Regions from separate parts of the Vallitalea okinawensis genome, predicted to be linked through region 2. Evidence: a T-box and tRNA genes for the amino acid it is inferred to sense, from the RefSeq annotation. Region 2 holds a T-box; the other holds one or more tRNA genes.
What was found. The T-box of region 2 lies ahead of argS (arginine--tRNA ligase). A T-box ahead of a tRNA ligase gene usually reads a tRNA of that ligase, here a tRNA-Arg.

Region 1 (10,394 bases), on a different contig from region 2:
TCTGCATATCTTAGATCGTCTGAATAATCTTCTGAAAATACTTCATTGATACATTTAGTCAATACATTACAATGTGCTTGGCTAACCCCAAACAATATAACTTTCTCACCATATTGAGTATTTTTTCTAATCTCCTCAGCAATTCTTTTGCATCTCTCTTCAGAAATAATTTTTTTCTCCAATTGCTCTAACTTAATTTTCATTTCAGACGATAATTCAATTTTTTTTCTTGTTTCTGGATCTAAAAGATATTCTACAGGAATTCCCTCTTCTTCAGCTTCTTTTGTAAGATGAGTTTTTATTTCTAATACATCATAAGGTGCTAAAAACCCTTCTTTAATACCTCTTTCCAAATCAAATTTATAGTCTGCTTCGCTCTTTTCACAACCAAATAATTTATATGTATTGATTATCTCGTTATCTGTCTCACTCAGTTCTGTTCCTTTTTTCTTAAAAGGTATTTTGGGCGTAGCTGTCAAACCTAAAATGGGACACACAAAATGATTAAATATAAGCTTCCTATTAATAGAAATTGATCTATGACATTCATCTACAAAAATGAAATCATAAAAGTTACTCGGAATTTCTTTAAATATAGCTTCTAATGTATCAATTACTACTACGTGAATTGATGCATGCTTATTTTGTCTAAAATTTGATGTTGTTATCCTAGTTGCAGAATAGTCTCTACTAATTAAACTAAAACCATCGTCTAAGCTTTGTTTTGCTAACATCCTTCTATCTACAATAAATAAGATTTTTTTTGCGAGCCCATTTTCTAGCATAACCTTAGTTAGTGCTACTGACATCCGTGTTTTTCCTAGTCCAGTTGCCATATGCACAAGCATTCTTTGTTTACCTTCTTTTACTTTTTCAATAATAGTATTGATACACTCTATCTGATAATAACGTTCTTTACCAACAGTAGGATCATAACCACCTGCAATTGATTTATCAATAATAATTTCTCTATCCATATTGATATTTTTTTGTTGTTGTATTTTTTCTTTCATAGTTTCGTATGACATAAAATTATCAACAACTTTGTACTCACCCGCTTCTAATCCTCTCCATGTATTGTCATAGTAGAGTATTCTACTTTCTGAGCAAGCATATAAGAATCTTGGTTTAAGAACAAAGGTATCAATTCTCAATTGAGCAAAGGCTTTTTTTTCAGCTTTATATTTATTTTCAATAACTGCAAGAATTTCTTTAGAAATTGGATCTTGTAGAACAATGTCAGGTTCAATGTATTTTTTTTGATATTCTTTCTCTTGTTCTTCTGACAATTTATATCTAGGACGGTATAACAATGTATCTCCTGGTACCCATCCTAGAAGCTCTAATTGCTTAATAACTTTTAAATCTACAGATGTAGCTTCATTACCATAAATATTTGACACCTAAACACCTCCATTAACTTAAAATAAAAACCATTTATATATATCACTATATAAATGGTAAATTATTTTAATTGTATAACATTGTTACTCTAAATGTCAATATATTCAACAATTATACAACTAACAAAGATTCCCATTTTTTTAAAAATTTTAACTCTTTAATTTTTCTCATCTTGCCAAATAAAGTTAATTAATTCTTTGATATTTTGCTCAGAAATTGATTTTAATTTGTATAACTCATTTATTGTAGACTTTTCTTGCTTATATCTATTAACAATCTTTCTTTGTTCATTAATTGATGGCAATGGTATATTTAATGACTTAATATCATCATTATTAATGCTTGGATAAGATGCCTTTTCCATTACTTTAACTATTTGCTTCATTATATAATCTGAGTACATAAAACATAAGTAGAGGTACATAGGATCAAGTATATCTTCATCTATTACTTCTAGTATCGCATAACCTGTAGAAAAAACTGTTTTTGGAGGTACCTGTTCTAAAAATGCAAATCCTCTTAAGTTTGGTCTAACAGAAGATATAATTACATTTCCAGGTATAGCCTGCCTTCTTGCCCTAGATGGAGCTTTATTTCCAATCACTTTATTACCATAATCAATGATTCCTGTACCATTTTTTACTGATTTTATTTCTACATAATTAATTTCATCTTCACCAAATACTTTTTTAGGGTTGATAGAATGTAAGTTTATTTTTATCAACTTACCTAGTGTCTCTTTACTATGTTTTAAATCAATATTATCAAATATCAACCCCCAATTGTCCAAAACAAGGTCTATACCTTTAATTACACTAACATTTTTATTTATTTTATTTGTAATATCACTCTGCACCTCAATTGGAGGTAAAGGAAAAGAAACTTTTACAGCATCTTCAATCTTCATGCTTACATTAGCTGTTCCTTTCATTAATGGTACAAATAACTTATCTAATTTATATCTAAGGATGTGATATACATAATTCATGTTCAGTGTATTCGAATTTTTGGCATATATTGCAAAAAGTATATTTGCTAAAGAAAACTTACCCTTTTGATAATGAATTCGTTTCATACTTGCATGTCCATGACCAGTTGAAGATATTAGTGGAATACATACTGCTTCAGTATCAAATTGATATTTACTATTAGATTTTCTAGATTCAGCAGTTACTACTAATGGATATGGTCCATCATTAGCGCCTTCTGCTTTTGCCTCCCCTTTCGCATAATCGCAAACATCTTCTATTGATACTAAAGGGTAACGTGCTCCCATTTTAAATATATTATCTATTTGCTTAATCTTTTCATATATATTACTATTTACATCTGTATACTTACTAACATACTCTCTTACAATATCTGATTCTAATGAATTCTTTAAATCAAATTTTGCAAGCGTCGGAATAATTTCCTCCTCTTTTGCTGAACTTAAAATTTTATATTTTTCATTTACTTTTATATTTAGATTTTCATTATTCAAATAATCCCTTGCAATTAGTCTCCATTTTGATATCTGTTTATTAGTTACATCACTTATATATGTTGATATATTAAATGAATATATATATGCCTTATCAATTCTATTTGCAATTTCATTTTGACACTTGCTATCCCAAGCAATTTTAAACTGCTTTAGCTCTTCTTTATATGATATTATGTCTATTTTATTCTCACTTAATTTTTTATCTAAACCTCCTAACAACTTTTCTTGTTGAATCTCATATTTAATTTTATATGACTCCATTGTATCTTTACGAATGGTTTCTTTAATACGTGGATCTAGTGTCTTAATTTGCTCTACTGGCACTACATAAGAATTTTTACTGTTTTTCGGGAACATTCCCTTTTTTATATATTTGTGAAACAACTCTAAAGCTTCAACTAATTGACAACCTTCAATTGGTGTACGATTCGTTCCTTTGGTATAGCCATCATTATCAACCTGATAATACCAAATATTTTTTGTTGGTCTACCCTTTTCAAACACAATTATAGATGTCTTTGGACCTTGTCCGTTTTTACTAACAAATACTCCTTGTGGTAAACTAATAATCGCTTTAATATCTGCATGCTCAATTAGCATTTTTCTTAGTTCCTTTGCACTACTATTCTCCCAGGTTAAAAACCCTTCAGATACTATAACTGCACATCTACCGCCTACTTTTAAAGAATCTAACATTAATTTCACAAAAAGTATTGTTGTTTCACTCTCAGTACTAAATTCTTTCCATACATTTGGGTACGACTCTTGGTCTCTTTCTGCACCAAAAGGCGGATTTGCCAAGATCACTGATTTAGAATTCTGAAAGCTATAATTAAACATGGCTAATGCATCACCTTGTACAATATTATTTGGATTTAATCCTCGTATGTAAAAATTTACTGCTGCCATTTTTCTTATCATACCTAAATACTCAATTCCCAAAACACCAGAACGATAAAACTGAGTGCTTTCATCAAAAGATGGCATGTCTAAGGTACTAGATTTAAAGTAATTCTTGAACCAGTTCTTTAATTCTGGATGAGCTTTAATACCAGGCCATGAATCTTCTAAAGTTATCCTCTCCATTACGTATTCAAAACTATCAAATAGAAATCCACCTGTCCCACAAGCAGGATCTAATATTGTGTCCTTTATAGTTGGTTCTATTAATCCAACCATAAATTGTCTTATATGATCTGGGGTTCTATATAATCCAATATCTTTTGTTCCTCCTTGTTCTGATAATGCCGATTCTATTGCATCACCTAATAAATCTGTATTCAGCAACCTTGCTTCATCAATATCTGAAACTGCTGAAATTACTTCCTCCAAATTACCACTTTGAACATTATTTGTGAAATTGGAATTCTTAAACACTTCTTGAATTAAAACTAACTGATCTTGCAATTTTATACTTAAATTTGTCTTTAGAACTTTTCTTGCTTCATTCAAAATATTCCCATAAAAAGGGAAGAAGTTTACGTTAAGCTCGTGAGTTATTTTTCTACTATCAATTGTTTTTAAATAGTAAAATAGTTTTGTCTCATTCTCACCAACAAATAGTTTTCTTATCTCCTTAAATTCTGGATCTATCTTTAATTTAGTTTCAAATATTCTCAGCAATAATAATTCAATTATATACTCCACTCTTTGCACTGGAGTTCCTGCCGGTCTTAGCTTATTATGTAATTTCTTTAAAATATTATTTGTCTTTTTATCTGCGTAATGTACTGTTGATCGTCCCATATTACGTCTCCTTTTAAATATAATTAATCTCACTATTTCACAATACCCTGAACAAGTATAATATCATATCACAATACCCTTATCAATATCAAATTTATATTTCACTTATTTATAGAAAAAACTTTTGATACAGTTCACCGTACTATATACAACAGAGGTTTTATACTTGAAATCTGCTCTCAACTATTTTCTCTAAAGACTTTAATGTATCAAATGCCATATCCTTACTAAATTCTATCCCATCTTCATATACACGCTTAGGGTGTACTGCATTTCTCCTTTTCCTTATAATGTGAGCTAAGTTAACGATCTCTTTTTTAACTGTAGTATTTCTTAATTCTTCTATAATCCTATATAGCTTTATTTCACTATCTTTCTTCTCAATATATTTGTCATGTTTTTCAGTGTCTGATATCCAGTCGATTAGAATTCCTTCTAAAACAGAACCACACATGATTATCGATGACTTAAAAGCTCCTACATTTATACATTTTGCTATCTCAACTAAATCACTCTCTATAATTTTCTTTAACTTTTTATATCTAGTATTCATTATACTTGTTAATAAATTAGCCATTATTTCCGTCTGAATTGGGGTATCCATTATCCATTTACGATTTATCACTTGGTTATACTCTGATATTTTAAAGTATTCATGATTAGACGTTAATTGAAATTCCTTTTCTGAAATTTCTAGAACTCTTTTCTTTGGTTTAATTATTGGCAGATTAAGAACATCTGACTTTTTAATGTAATTAATGATGCTTCCCAATGTCATACTTGAAAAATAATTTTGAGCTATTTTTTTTGTTAAATAATTATATAAATAATATATACTAAATTCTGTATTACTCTTTAATCTAATTATTACAGAATTAGCAGTAGGTGCAATATCGCTATAATCCTCTTCAAATAGATAAGCTCTGTACTTTCCATGAGTTGATAGAATTATATCCTCTTTCATTAACCTTGTTTCTATACTATTTATAGTGGGTAATTCTTCATATTTTAGTGGATATTCAAAATCTTTTACAAGTAGTTGTCTAGATCGGTCACATTTTTGTTTTCTTCTAGGGGTTATTACATCTGCTATATCTTTTAATAATACTATTTCCTCTTGGTCTAACTTTCTTCTATTTTCTCTGTACTCTGGTAAGTAATAATCTAAATATAGTTTGTCCTTTTGTATATCCTCATTCTTCTCATAAAATATAATTAATCTATCACTAAGTTCAATATTACTATTATTCGAAAATTGCTCCACTTGCGACAAATGCTCTTTATACCAATTACTAAATTTAGAAATATCTAAAATCCCTCTATCCTTGATGTTATCTCTATAATTAGTAACTAATTGCTTCTTATTACTTAATTTAAGAAACCTAACTTCTTTATTTTTTTCTTTACTAAAATGAAACAAAGAAAACTGTATTCCTGTATTAGGAGAATACAGCTTATCCAGATCATATATCCCAGTCAAATAGTATTTACTAAACAACTTATCTTTTAACAATTTAATACTGATTGCACTAGATAAAAAGAAATTATTAGGAACTATAAAATGTATCTGATTATCATTACTTTCTATTTTCTTTGATATATATTCAATTTGATCTATATCATTTTTCACATTACGGATTGGTACTTTACTTCTTTCTTCTACAATTTTAAAAATATTAATAGAAACCCCCCCTTTAATAGTTCTTTTAATCAATTAAATTGATGCTTATTTACCTTCTAGTCTCATCTTACATCTTTATGTCTATTGCAATTGTTCTTAAACTTTTAAATATCTGCAGTGTTATCTATGTATAGTTAAATATTTTTAAACCATTGTCCATCTACATGAACCTTTTCTACCATTTCCACTTCTATCCCTAATGATAATTCTTTAAGACGCTCTGCTAAATCATTCCCATCAATTAGGTCAATTGGTGTAGCTCCATCTCTCTGCGCCTCTTTTCTAGCCTCTCTAGAAAAAGTGCCTGTTGTAATAACTAAGCCTTTATCCGCTCTTCCCATCATAGCACCTCTAAAATCTCTTATAATTGATGCACTTACTGTACCCGCATATCTCTTAGCTTGAAATGCTGTATGAAAGGATATTACTCCGCCTATTTTAAGTATTCCTTTGCCATCAATTCCTCCATCATGTGACTTTCCAGTTACAAACACATTAGTAAACCCTAACTCCCTAAGCATCCGCTGACAGAGTTTTTCAAACTGCTCTGGAGTAATAGCCTTAATGACTTCCAATACATCATTCTGCCATGTAAATTCCTCAATTTCATTATTCTCTATCACTTCACCAATACCTTCTTCGTCACTCATTGCACTATTGGTATAGTTGATTTTAACTATATTTTTTACATTGTCTTTATTCACGCTTGTTGTAGCATTACCTTTTTCAGTAATAGCCCAAACTCCTCTTTTACTATTAGTAATGTATCCTGCTTTTTTAAGATAGGTTCTAGCCCATGCACCTCTATACTCAAGTTTAGTTGTACTTCCTTTATGAATATCTTCTATCTCTTCTTCGCTAAGAGAAAGTACCTCTATTAGTTTCTCTATTATTTCATCATTAGAAGCTGAGCCTCCTAGTTCTTTTAGCGCTTTGAGCGTTGGATTCATTAAATCATCATATTTATAATCAAACATAATCTATTCCCCCTATACCTTTTTAGGCTCGTTTTCTCAAATAATATTTATCCTCTATTATAATATTAATTCACAACAAATTCCAGTTTAATTCTGTATCGCCATTTTAAAGGCATAATCAATATGACCTATGCCTGCACTTGCTTAAATAATTTATACTCATCATGTAATATCAATGATGTATCTGGAGTTCAGCGTATCGTTCTAAATATTTACTTTCTGCCGTCCAAATCTTGTCGTCATGACGACCACTACTTCGCCGTCATTACCACTAACTAACACTAATTAAAAACTCCCATACACATAACAAAAGCCCCACCCTCTCTTGTAAACCAAGAAAAAGTAGGACTTTAACAGCATGCACCAGGCGGGATTTGAACCCACGACGCACCGCTTAGGAGGCGGACGCTCTATCCCCTGAGCTACTGATGCATATGCTTTATTTTATAATGTTTTTTCCATTTCGTCAACACGAATAAATGCTACGAAAATAATAGCTTACCTTGAATCCAGCAAGTACCTAAGAAGCGCATTCCCTCCATAGGCTCACCAACCAAGTCTTCTTTATTAATGCATACTTCAAATACAATGCCTATACTGTCAATAACCATGTTATAAACGATTTCACCTGTTAAGCTATTTTCCCATTCATTGACTTTTTTAATGGTTCCAAGAACTGAATACATGGCATCTTGTGAACCAATGGGCATATAGAATCCTTCTAGTATAGAAAAAAGATCTTCTTCTTGCAGACGTTCTTCTATAATATCTTCTATTTCTTCAGCTTCTATTTCAAGTAGTTCCTGAGCTTCTTCATCGCCTTGTCGTGCTTTTTTTAAAAGCTCTCTTCGCCATTCATCTTCTTCTATCTCCATTTCAGTTTCTATTTCGTCTTTATCGACATTTAAGATAATTTTTCCATCAATGGATAGTCCCATTAATTGGGTTCCTTCAATATAGACACCTTTTTCTTCTTCCACATCTAAAAAGTCCATAACATTCTGAAGTGAAAAATCCATTTGTGTTCCTGTTTCAATATCTTCACAGTATACATGATAGAGAAAATCTTGATCTCTCTGTTCTACGTCGGCTTCAACAATATCTATTGTTTCTTCACTTAAAGCATAGGGCATAAAGAAGTTAATGACTAGTTCTTCTGTATCAGTTAAGTTTCCTCTTACAATTAATCCCATCTTATCATTATATCTTTTTTCATACTCCACCTTAATGTGTTGATCATCTTTAAAGTTTGTAATATATTTGTTTGTAGGAGAAGTTACGATCTTGCTGATAAGATTTTGTAGCTTTTCTTCATCTACGTATTCCTTTAAACCAACCGCTGATAAATATTCAATCATACTACCTCTCCTCTCCTAGTAAATGAACACCTGAATAAAAAATCTATAATTAATTATATTTCTGATATTTATATATATTCGACTAAACACATGGTATCTTTAAATTTATCAAAGTTATATAGTTATAGTACCACCCTGCTTTCAAATTGTCTATATTACATTCCTTTAAGAAATGCTATATCAATATTTTTGATACTATCAACGATCTTGTCCGCATGAGATAAGTCTTGATAACCACAATTTGGATTTTGATACCCAATACACTTCATACCTGCTCGTTTTGCAGCGGTGACTCCATTTTTAGAATCCTCGATGACAATACACTCTTTAGGGTCCACATTTAATAATCCTGCTGTTTTTATGAAAATTTCGGGGTCTGGTTTGCTTCTTTCTAAATCATAACCTGTTACTTTTACTGTAAAATAGTCTTGAATATCAAAAAGATCCAATACTGTATCGATATTTCTCATAGAGGAAGAAGAAGCTAACCCAATAGTCACACCTTCTTTTCTCAATAACTCCAATAAAGATCTAATACCCTCAATCGGTTGTATTTTTCCTTTACCTTCTTGTAGGTAACTTAAAAATATATCAAACTCCTTAGAAATAATCTCTTCTACACTCTCTTTTAAATTATGGGCTTGTCTAACATCTTCCCACATTACTTTACAAGATGCTCCGATATACGTATCGTATTTCTCCCGGTCTAGTTCGATCTTATAGGGCTCTAACATTTTATTTGAACATATATAATGAATGGGTTCACTATCGATGATAACGCCATCCATATCAAAAATAATAGCTTCCATAGAAAATAAATCCTCCTTATTAAATTGACGTCAAGAGAATACTGAATCATATCTCTTGACGTATATATTATTCTTTATTTTACATGATTACTTTATACCATGCAATGCTATATTCAAACCAATTAATGTTATTATGAAAAGTACTGTAGAACCTGTCATAAGATAAATACTATCTTTTATATGCCTCTTGACTACAGGTTGCTTATCATCACCAATAGTGGGTTTAGATACAACTTTTCCAAAATATACATTATCCCCGCCAAGCTGAATACCTAATGCTCCTGCAGTTGCTGACTCAGGATATCCTGCATTAGGGCTGGCATGATTCCTCCGATCTCTTTTTAATATTTTAAAGGCTTGCCTATAATCCATCTTGAGGAAAAATGAGGCAACAACCATCAATATCCCTGTTAGTCGGGCAGGTATATAGTTTGCGAAGTCATCCAGCTTAGCGGAAACATAACCAAACTCCTTATATCTTTCATTTTTATAGCCTACCATTGAATCTAAAGTATTGATAGTTTTATAAGCCATACCAAGTGGCGCTCCTCCAATAGCTATGTAGAATAGAGGAGCGATAATACCATCGGATGTATTTTCAACAACGGTTTCTATAACTGCTTTACACACTTGTACTTCCTCTAATTGATCTGTTTCCCTTGCTACTAAATAGCCTACTTGTTTCCTAGCGCCCTCTAAGTCGTCTTCTTTTAATTTCTTGTAAACTTTTCTTGCTTCATCGCCAAGACAACGATGTGCAATACAAGTCCACATAATCAATATATTAGTTACCCAAAAGACAGCTATATGAATTTTCAATGAAATCCATAATAGGAGTGCAGTGATACCAAAAGATAATAGGACTGTAGTCAAAGTTAATAATAAACCTATATATCGAATATTCTTTTGCTTCTTGTAAAACGATCTTTCAAA
Region 2 (10,394 bases):
GTCAATAAAGTATTGGATGGAGAAGATATTAATATACTAAGAAATGATGCCTAAATGAGATAATATTCATATAACCCTACCTAAAAAATCACTTAGGTAGGGTTAATCTTTTGGAGTTATCCATTAGCTATACCAACTTAATAAATCCGTACTCTTAAGTACTGCTAATGCAGCTCCATGTTTATCATCGTATTCACCATGTATAAACATTAACAAGGATCCTGAATTATTACGATCATCGATAACCATACCTGCAGATGGTCCATTAGGTGCCCAATCGTAGAAGCTTTCTTCAATAGATAATGTTTGAATATTTGACCAGTGAAATAAATCTTCAGACTTGGCCATACACATACCCCGCCCTGGTCTACATGGAGTAAAAAACATCATATACGACCCATCTTGATGGATAATACAAGGATTCTCGATCGTAGAGCTATCAGGCATTTGCTCACTTGTCAACACTGGTTCATCATGGTCTACCCAACTCTCTAGGTCTTTAGATATCATAACACCAATCTTGCCCTCTGTCTTATAAAAACAGAAAAAGGAATCGTTACGTTTTTCAATATAAGGATCAATTTGACGATGAGATTTTGACCATTTTGCTGTACACCCTTCTTGCTTTAAGCATTTAGGTTCAGACCAATTTCTTAAATCTTCACTCTCCATAAGCCATAACCGACTGTCTTTACTTCCCCAAAGTTCACCTTCATTGATAGGATAGGATTGTACACAAAGGTACCATTTCTCCTTATGTCTGAATACGTTACCTGGACTTGAGAAATTTAATTCTGAATCCTGCAATATAATAGGCTGACTCCAGTTATCTAGGTCAGTACTTTCTGTTAAGCCCAATTTTAATCTCCTTTTACCTTCTTTCTCTTCCACTAAAGTATGATAGCAAAAATAGGTTCCCTCATGATAAATGACAGCTGGGTCTCGTATAAAGTAGTCAGGTCTTAAATCTAAAACAGGGTTATTAATTGTATGCTTGATACTCACTAATCTCAACATCCTCTCTACACATATGTTGATTAATAAACTTTTATATCAACTTCATAATAATAAAAAAAGTAAATTTAATCTTTGCATTTGTTGCTTTAATCTTATTGTAATCGCGCATATTATGCTATTCAATATCTAATGGATCAAAAAAAGCCTGACCTAGTTTCCTATACTTTGGTCAGTCTTTTTATCGTTAATCTTCAAATAGTGCAAAGATCTCTTCCTTATTCATTTTACTGATGAGTGAATCTCCTGGTGAAATGACACTCTCTACTAAATGTTTCTTTTTATCTTTTAATTTAAATATCTTTTCTTCAATGGTACCTCGTGTTAATAGACGTATTACCTGCACTTTATTTTCTTGACCTATTCTATATGCTCTATCAGTTGCTTGTTCTTCAACTGCTGGATTCCACCATGGATCATAATGTATGACCATATCAGCACTAGTTAAGTTTAGACCAGTTCCACCTGCTTTTAGTGAGATTAAAAAGATTTCCCTTTCCCCATTATTAAAAGCCTTTACACGCTCTATGCGTTCATTACTTTTAACAGAACCGTCTAAATAGAAATATTCTATTCCCATCTTTGTCAACATTTTTTCTATAATCTTCAGCATGGAAGTAAATTGTGAAAAAATAAGTATCCGATGCTTTCCTGCTATAGCTTCTTCCACTAATTCTTGCAACAATTCTAATTTACCACTGTCCCCTTCATAGTCTTCCATAAATAGTTCTGGATGACAACAAATCTGGCGCAATCTTGTTAAAAGTGCTAAAATCTTAATTTTACTTCTCTCATAACCACGTTCACTGATTTCACCGTATATTTCTTCTTTTACCTTTTCTAAATAACTCACATAAAGTTTTTTCTGCTCCATGGTAAGTTCACAAGTCTTGACATCTTCAATCTTGGGAGGTAATTCTTTTAGTACATCCTTCTTCATTCTTCTAAGAATAAATGGATTGATTTGTCTGCTTAATAAACGAATTGCCCTTTTATTTTGATCTTTAACAATAGGACGTTCATACCGTTCTGCAAAGTTCCCATAACTAAACAAATATCCGGGCATAAGAAAATCAAAAATAGACCATAATTCCTTTAATGAATTTTCAATAGGTGTTCCAGTTAAAGCAAAATACCCTTTAGCTTGAATGTCCTTTACAGCTTTTGATAATAATGCATTAGGATTCTTAATGTACTGCGCCTCATCAATAATGCAATAGCCAAATTCAATGATTTTATAAAGGTCGATATCATTGCGGACTAGAGCATAGGAGGTAAGTACCATGTGTTCATCTCCAATGTCCTTAATCAACTCTTTTCTGGTAACTTTATCTCCGCTCACCACTGTAACATTTAACTCCGGCGCAAACTTCATGATTTCATCTTTCCAGTTATAAACCAACGAAGTTGGTGCTACGACAATGGATGGTTTCTTCATGCTTTCATACTCTGATAGAATAAATGCAATCGTCTGTAAGGTCTTTCCTAGACCCATATCATCAGCAAGTATTCCTCCAAAATTGTAAGCACTTAAGGTTTTGAGCCACTTATAACCTGTTACCTGATAATCTCGTAAAATAGAATTTAATGTATCAGGAACTTTATATTCCATATCCTCAGGCTCATGGACGTTCTCAACAAGATCCCTGAAGGTCTTACTCCTATGGAAATTTAAGGCTTTATTCTCTTTTAAATAATCATTAATATACATAGCTCTATATTGAGGCACAGTTACTGACCCATTATTTAGATCTGCTTTTTTTAAATCTAAATTATCCATAAAAGCCATAAAGCCATAAAAATCATCATTATCTATATTAAAAATTGAACCGTTTTTAGCACGATAATAACGTTTTTTCTCTTTAACGCTTTTATAGAGTTCATAAAACTCGGTAGGATCAATACCTTCTACTGAAAAAGTATACTCTAAGAAGTTTAATCGTTCAGCAAATCGAATGTCGTTCTTAATGGTAGGCTGATGAACTAATGGTATCTTTTTAAAACTTTCAGAGTAGTAAATTTGACATAGTGTACTTAACTTAGGTAATACTTCAAAAATAAAACCATACATCACTTCTTCTTCATCTATACAAAGTTGCCCTCTACCATCTGCATATTCTAAATAAGGAGTTAATAAGACTTTGACCTTACTTTCTCCAGCTGCATCTCTTTGAACAATAAGCTCATCACTTTTCAAATTTTTCTCATCTGTAAAAGCATTAAACTCAAACTGATCGTAAACAAAAGTACTCTTAATCAATAATCCTTCCTCACCTTGATCAATATAAACTTTTGATACTAACCCAGCTTCTATGATCTTGTCTTTTATGGATGAAGCCATCTGGATTTCTACCCACCCTTTTAAAGCGGTTAGCACTTCGCTTATAAATGCATCACGATGTCCCCCAGAGAAGTTAATGATACCCCTTCTTTTATAGGCTTCTTCATAGAGGAGTTTAAAGTAACGACTTTTGGATGAATCAAGATGATAGATATCCTCCCTAAAATAGACATACTCAGCATCCTCTGTTAGTAAGTAATAATCTTCGACGTGAAGGAAATGTACTTCAAGGCGTCTGCCTAGTTCCTCAATTTTAAGTTGTACTGGTAGGGACTCATGGTTGGTGTTTTTTATTTTCCCTTTAGATGTCATACCTTCTAAAATAAAGCTTTTATCACCTAAAGCTGCGAAAACTCGTTTTAAATACAGATCATTAAGATGAGCCGTTTTACCACTAATCACCTTGGGTAAATATCGATTATATCCTGTTTGCTTATTATAGGCATATATTTCATAGATTTCTTTAATAACTTGAAACAACTTAACATATTCCTCATCGAATTGATGAACACTGGGATAATAAGTGAAATGTTTACCAAAATCCATAGGAAGGTGGTTATTCCATGCATGAAAAAAAGTATTGTAATCTTTAAGAACATAAAGTTGATGTTCTCCCATTTTTATATACAAAGACATGTTTAATTTACGACCTTTGAAAAATTCTTGAGATTTTTCAGCATTCATATAAACTTCCACATGACATTTTCTTTTTTCGGTTCCAAATTCCAGAGACTGCTCTCTTCTAAAAGCTTCAATTAAATTTGTTTCTTCATCAGAAGTAAAATGACTTGTTGATAGATCCTTTAATATATCTTGTTGATGTTGTTGCTTATTAAATTTTTCATTACATTGTTTCATGGTAGCAACAACGTGCTTACAAGCACCAGTATATTTTGCAAATGCAGGGCAAGAACAGTGAAAGCTACTCATATCCCCCCCACCAGTAAACTGAATAGTTACCTGATAATACTCTTCTCCTGTAACAACACCGTTTATTTGTTTTGTAATTGTATCATAATAAAGCTCTTCCACAGCCCCTTGGCGATAGTACTTTAATCCTCTAATATAGATATTGGGGTTGGCAACTAATGCTTTAATTTCATCATCTCTAAAATATTTCATGACTCATCAACCTAACTTTACGACTTAACTAACTATAACTATATCATTAAGTGGATTAATAGTAAATATTCATTACTAACACCCTTAAAAATTAATTTTATAAAATTTTTTTGAAAACTTCTTGTTATTTGGAAATAGTTGTGTTAAAATATTTCAAAATAATAACTGATTAATTCGATGATTTGGAAAAGTATAATTACTCCCTTATACCAGCGATTCAGGGCAGAGTGGAAGCCTGATTATAAAAGTATTTAGAAAACGCTCCAATGAGAATTCTTCTGAACCTATCAGTAGGAAGAACGTCATCCCAGCGATAATGGGTATAGAGTTGGCTCACTATTGAGCAACAAGAGTGGTACCGCGGTCCCCCGTCTCTTATTAGAGGCGGGGTTTTATATTGCATTAATTTTGGAAGGAGAATTTCAATGGAAAAAATCAAAATGACTATTCAAGAACTTTTGGCATCCTACCTCAATGTATCTAAGGAGCAAATATTGTTTACAACACCTCCATCTTCAGAATTAGGTGATCTTGCTCTCCCTTGCTTTACTTTTGCTAAATCTCTCAGAAAGTCACCTATATTGATCAGTGAAGATATTCAAGAGTTTTTAGTAACTCAAGATTACGACTTCATTTCTCACATTGAAACCAAACAAGGATACGTCAATATCTATTTTAATAAGACTTATATCACACAGCATACTATTGAAGCTATTCAGGATAAAAAAGATTTCTATGGTTCTAACCAGCTTGGTATTGGTAAAGAAGCTCTTATTGAGCATACTTCTATCAATCCAAACGCATCGCCTCATATTGGCCGTGCTCGTAATGCACTTATTGGTGATGTTATTAGTCGATTACTTAAATTTGAAGGTTTCAGTGTAGACACACAATATTTTGTCAACGATATTGGTAAACAAATCGCTATGCTTGTCTATGCTGCCTCTGATTTAGAAAGTATTGAGTTTAAAGATCTTTTAAAACTCTATGTTGATATTAACAACACCATTAAAGAAAACCCTGAGCTGGAGAACGAAATCTTTGATCTTCTAAGTCGTTTTGAATCTGGTGAAGAGCTTATTGTTAAAGCTTTTAAAAAGATTGTAGATGTTTGTATAGAGGGACAGACGGGGCTTCTCAGTGAATTAGGTATTCATTATGATACATTTAAATATGAGTCAGACTATATTTTCTCTCATCGACTCCTGGATATCCTAGAAGCCTTTAAGCAAACTCCTTACTTAGAAGAAGATGAAAGTGGGCGTTATGTACTTAATCTTTCCAAGTATGAATTACCTATGAAAGCACCTTATTTAGTACTGACCAGAAAAGATAAAACCTCTTTATATGTTCTTCGTGATATTGCTTATACCATTGATAAAATAAAGCAAAACCCTCACCACAACTTTATATTACTTGGTGAGGATCAAAAGCTATATTTCAAGCAACTTAGTGCAGCTCTTGATATTCTGGGATACCCTTCCCCTAAGGCTATCCACTATTCTTTCGTCCTGCTTAAAGAAGGAAAGATGGCAACTAGAGAAGGAAAAGTTGTACTATTAGAGGATTTCATGAAAGAAGCTGTTGTAAAAGTAGAAACCTATGTGACAGAATCTAATCATACCATTGCAGATAAGAAGACTATTAAAGCTATCGCTTATGGTGCAGTTAAATATGCTATCCTTAAGGTTGACAATGATAGAAATGTAACTTTCAACTGGGATCATGCACTGAGTTTTGAAGGAGATTCTGGACCTTATATCCAATACAGCTATGCTCGAATCCAGTCCATATTAAAGAAGGTACCTACTATCGAATCAGATAGGGTTGACTATAGCTTACTAGATTCTCTTGAAGAATATGAATTGGTGAAGCATTTAAACCAGATGTCAGAAATAATTAAGAAATCCTTAGAAGAAAAAAGTCCACATTTATTAGCGCAATATGCCTATCAAACAGCAAAGAAATTCTCAAGTTTCTATCACCATTGTCCTATCATGACAGCTGATAGTGAAAAACTTAAACATAGCCGCCTAGCCCTCATTCAATGCGTTGCACAAGTAATAAAGAATACTTTGTCTATATTGGGTATTGATGTAGTAGATAGTATGTAATAAGCACTTGCCTCGTTTTCAAGTAATACATCTATATCATTATTCATACATTTAACATATGAGGGTCACCTATTACTATTAAAGTAGGGGTAAATATGAGACAAGTGAACTTGAAAAATAATATAAATCTTCATGATATCATAACATCTAATAACTATCTAGATATTTATCACCGTGTCACAGCTAATCTTGAGGAGGATGCTAAAGAAGCCGGTGCAGCCTATATTCAGCAGATATTACAGGACTGGGCGGTCTTTCATATTGAAGTACCTCCAGAAGAGTGCGAAGACTTTTATTTAAGTGGTGAATACTTTGTTATACCCAATGTATATGGCTTAACAAGTATTAGCAGTATGGAAATAGCAGGGATCGGACCAGTATTAAAAAGTGACACTTTAGATTTAAGCGGTAGAGATGTAATAGTAGCAGTAATCGATACTGGCATAGATTATACACACGAGGCTTTTATTTATGAAGATAATACAAGCAAAATAATGAGTATCTGGGATCAAACAATAGAAGGTACTCCTCCAGATGGATTTTTTTATGGCGCTGAGTACAGCAATGAGCAGATTAATAAAGCTATAAATTCTGAGGATCCACTTTCTATTGTTCCTTCTGTTGATGAGGTGGGTCATGGTACTTTTTTAGCTGGTATTGCAGCTGGAAGACCTAATAGAAGAGAGCAATTCCAAGGTGCTGCACCTGATGCTAACTTGGTTATTGTCAAACTGAAACAGGCTAAGAAATGCATCAAAGACTTTTTTAAGATAAAAGAAGGTGCCATAGCATTTCAAACCAATGATATTTATCAAGGTGTTAAGTATGTTTTAGATAAATACAGAGAATTTAATCAGCCAATCGCTATACTCTTTGCTGGTGCATCAAATGATGGTCCTCATAATGGAACTAATGAGCTAGAAGAGTTTTTGGCTGCACAAGGCGATTCCGTAGGTGTTGTAATCGTTACGTCTGCTGGAAATGAAGCCAACGCAGCCCACCATTATCATGGGAAGTTTAAAGAAGGTGTAGGACAAATTAATGTGGATCTTCATGTTGCTGAAGACGAGAATGGTGTATTTCTAAATATGTGGGTTCCACTACCAGACCAATTAAGTGTAGAATTGATTTCCCCAAGCGGTGTTTCTACTGGAGTTATTCCCCCTAAACTACGCCAATGGCAAAATAATATCTTTCCATTAGAAGCTTCTGTTATTCGAACCCATTATGATTTAGTTGAAGAGAGAGCTGCTGAAGAATCAATTGCAATCATTATAGAGAACCCTTTACCAGGTTTGTGGACACTTATAGTACATGGCGAGATCGTCATTAATGGTGAGTTTGATATTTATTTACCCATTAGACCATTTATAGAGGAAGATACAATATTTCTAAGTCCAGACCCTAATACAACTGTTGTTATACCATCAACTAATCCCCAAACCATAACTGTAGGTGCATATAATGAGATAATCAATAGCATCTATTTACCATCTGGTCGAGGTTATACAAGGGATAACCGTATCAAACCTGATCTTGTAGCTCCTGGTGTAGATGTCTTGGGTCCTTATCCCAACAACCAATATATCAGCATGTCAGGTACTAGTGTTGCATCTGCAATTGCAGCTGGTGCTAGTGCTCTATTACTTGAATGGGGCATTATTAAAGAAAATGATACCACCATGAATACAACCTCTACTAAAACTTACTTAGCTCGAGGAGCTAAACGCAGAGCTGGTATTCGGTACCCTAATCGTGAATGGGGATATGGTGAACTAGATCTATTTAATGTATTTCGAATCATTTAAATTATAAGACTATATATAAGAAATTAAAAAGGATAGCGGAAGCTATCCCTTTATACTTTTAACCCACAAAAGGTTTATTTAATTCTTCAGTACCTTTTAAAACAAAACGACCATCTTTAATAATGTCAATTGTCTCACCTGAAGTTTTTATCACAGTTATAAATTCTAACCCATCATAAGGCAAAGTAATATCTGTATGAACATAGGTATATGCATCATCCATATTTTCTTTACGTTTTATGGATTTTTCATTGTCTCTTGCCATAATTTCTTTTTTATCCGAGTTATATACAGGTGTATCTTCTTCCCTTGAGAAGCATGTATCTCCAACTGCAAAGTGTGGTCCCATTTTCTCAACAATTAAAATAGGCAAGATATCGATTATCCCATGTTTATTCGCCATAACATACGCAGTCGTATTAGTTCCTATAGCAAATTCACCAAGAGGTAGTGTTTTATGTGGGAACATTAAGTTCTCTTCAATATATTTTTTATTTTCCTCTTTGGACTCAAAGTTCGTACAGCTGTATTCTTCAATAAAACCATCCTTAAAGGTTAATACTAAATTGTCATACTTTAAATTATTGAGATACACTTCTTCAACATGTAGTGTACCGTTGGTTCCAGTTAATTGTGGTGATGTAAAGACCTCACCAACTGGAATGTTCACATCAGCTACACAATTGACAAAGTTAGTTTGATGAGCAGGGTCATCTAATTTGGGAAGTGCTACAGTAATATCTGTTTGATTGCCTTCTTTTCCTTTTACATGAACTTCTTTACCTAGATCTAATGCATCGATAATGGATTGTTGAATTCTTTCATAAATATCACTATCCAAAGTATTAACTTTACATGTATCTTCAAATATTTCTTCGAATTTTTCACCAACATCTGGGATTGGTAACGCCATAATGGTAAAGCTGTATTCTTCTCGAGGTACATATTGATTAAGTATCATCTGAAGTTTTCCTGTATGACTTTGTTTCAATTGACCTTGTTCATCAGAAAGCTTAATACATGCCTCTTTACTTTCAGGTTTAAATGGAATTTCCCCAAATTGTTCAAGAACTGCTGGACCAGCATATCCTTTAACTTGATCCTTTAATAGCTTTAATGCTTTTTCAGTAGCTTCTTCTAATAATTCTGCATAGTCACTACCAAAGTATAAAGCGTCATCAAAACGATGGTCATATGTGAACTGCTTATTAGGTTCATTGCTGTATAATACACTAATAAAGCTTGTAAGATTCATTGCCTTGAAATTATCAACTGCCTGTCTAATAATGCGTTCCTCACCTACATGGAAACGAATACCAACATGATCTTTAATAGACATATCTTTATTATCACGGATAAAGCCTTTTCGATAACCCTCAGTAAAAGTTTTTGCTATATCATTAATTTTAGTTTCATCCATTGAATTAATAAATCTAGCCATTTTTATTTCATTTTCCGTAATATAGACGCCATATCTAAAAAGATATCTTAAATCATCTAATTTAGACTCTGTAATAATATCCAATCGATATGAGATTTCGGGAAGTAGTGATTCTCTTGCCCATAATTCTCTCTTTAGTGATAAACCTTCTTTTACATTAGAAGTTACTATTGCCTTAAGTTTTCCTGTATTAATATGTTTGTTACCCATGATATAGTCGAAGGCACGTATAAAGATATCATTCATTTCTGCCATATCAAATATTCTATGCTCATAAGCAGATTTCACATAACCTCTTATTTTTGTATTTAAGTAGGCTAATATTTGACCTACTTCTAAACCAAAACGCTTAACTGAATAGGCTGGGTTTGCATAACTTGTCCTATAGTTTTCTCCAGTAATATCTTTATAAATCTTATGATTATCTTGAAATAATGCATCAAAGGTATTCTTAACAAAATAGTCTTCACCTAGCTCATACTCAAAATCAGCGATCATTAAGATAAAGGTAGAAAGACGATGGAAGTAATCGTTATATTTATTTTTCTTCTTGT

Region 1: it has a tRNA-Arg gene. The T-box ahead of argS (arginine--tRNA ligase) is inferred to sense a tRNA for this amino acid. The anticodon was not compared.

Annotation. Positions count from the first base shown of each region.
Region 1 covers NZ_PQDH01000010.1:18,650-29,043, reverse strand. The annotation lists gene C1Y58_RS21275 (DEAD/DEAH box helicase family protein) at 1-1,403, opposite strand, end outside; gene C1Y58_RS21270 (N-6 DNA methylase) at 1,562-4,636, opposite strand; gene C1Y58_RS21265 (DUF4145 domain-containing protein) at 4,797-6,350, opposite strand; gene C1Y58_RS21260 (restriction endonuclease) at 6,452-7,294, opposite strand; tRNA gene C1Y58_RS21255 (tRNA-Arg) at 7,654-7,726, opposite strand; gene C1Y58_RS21250 (DUF3881 family protein) at 7,777-8,652, opposite strand; gene C1Y58_RS21245 (HAD family hydrolase) at 8,808-9,461, opposite strand; gene C1Y58_RS21240 (cobalamin biosynthesis protein) at 9,549-10,394, opposite strand, start outside.
Region 2 covers NZ_PQDH01000002.1:837,529-847,922, forward strand. The annotation lists gene thiC (phosphomethylpyrimidine synthase ThiC) at 1-54, shown strand, start outside; gene C1Y58_RS08770 (glycoside hydrolase family protein) at 124-1,005, opposite strand; gene C1Y58_RS08775 (SNF2 helicase associated domain-containing protein) at 1,202-4,477, opposite strand; T-box leader at 4,646-4,856, shown strand; gene argS (arginine--tRNA ligase) at 4,903-6,591, shown strand; gene C1Y58_RS08785 (S8 family peptidase) at 6,687-8,399, shown strand; gene C1Y58_RS08790 (aminopeptidase) at 8,458-10,394, opposite strand, start outside.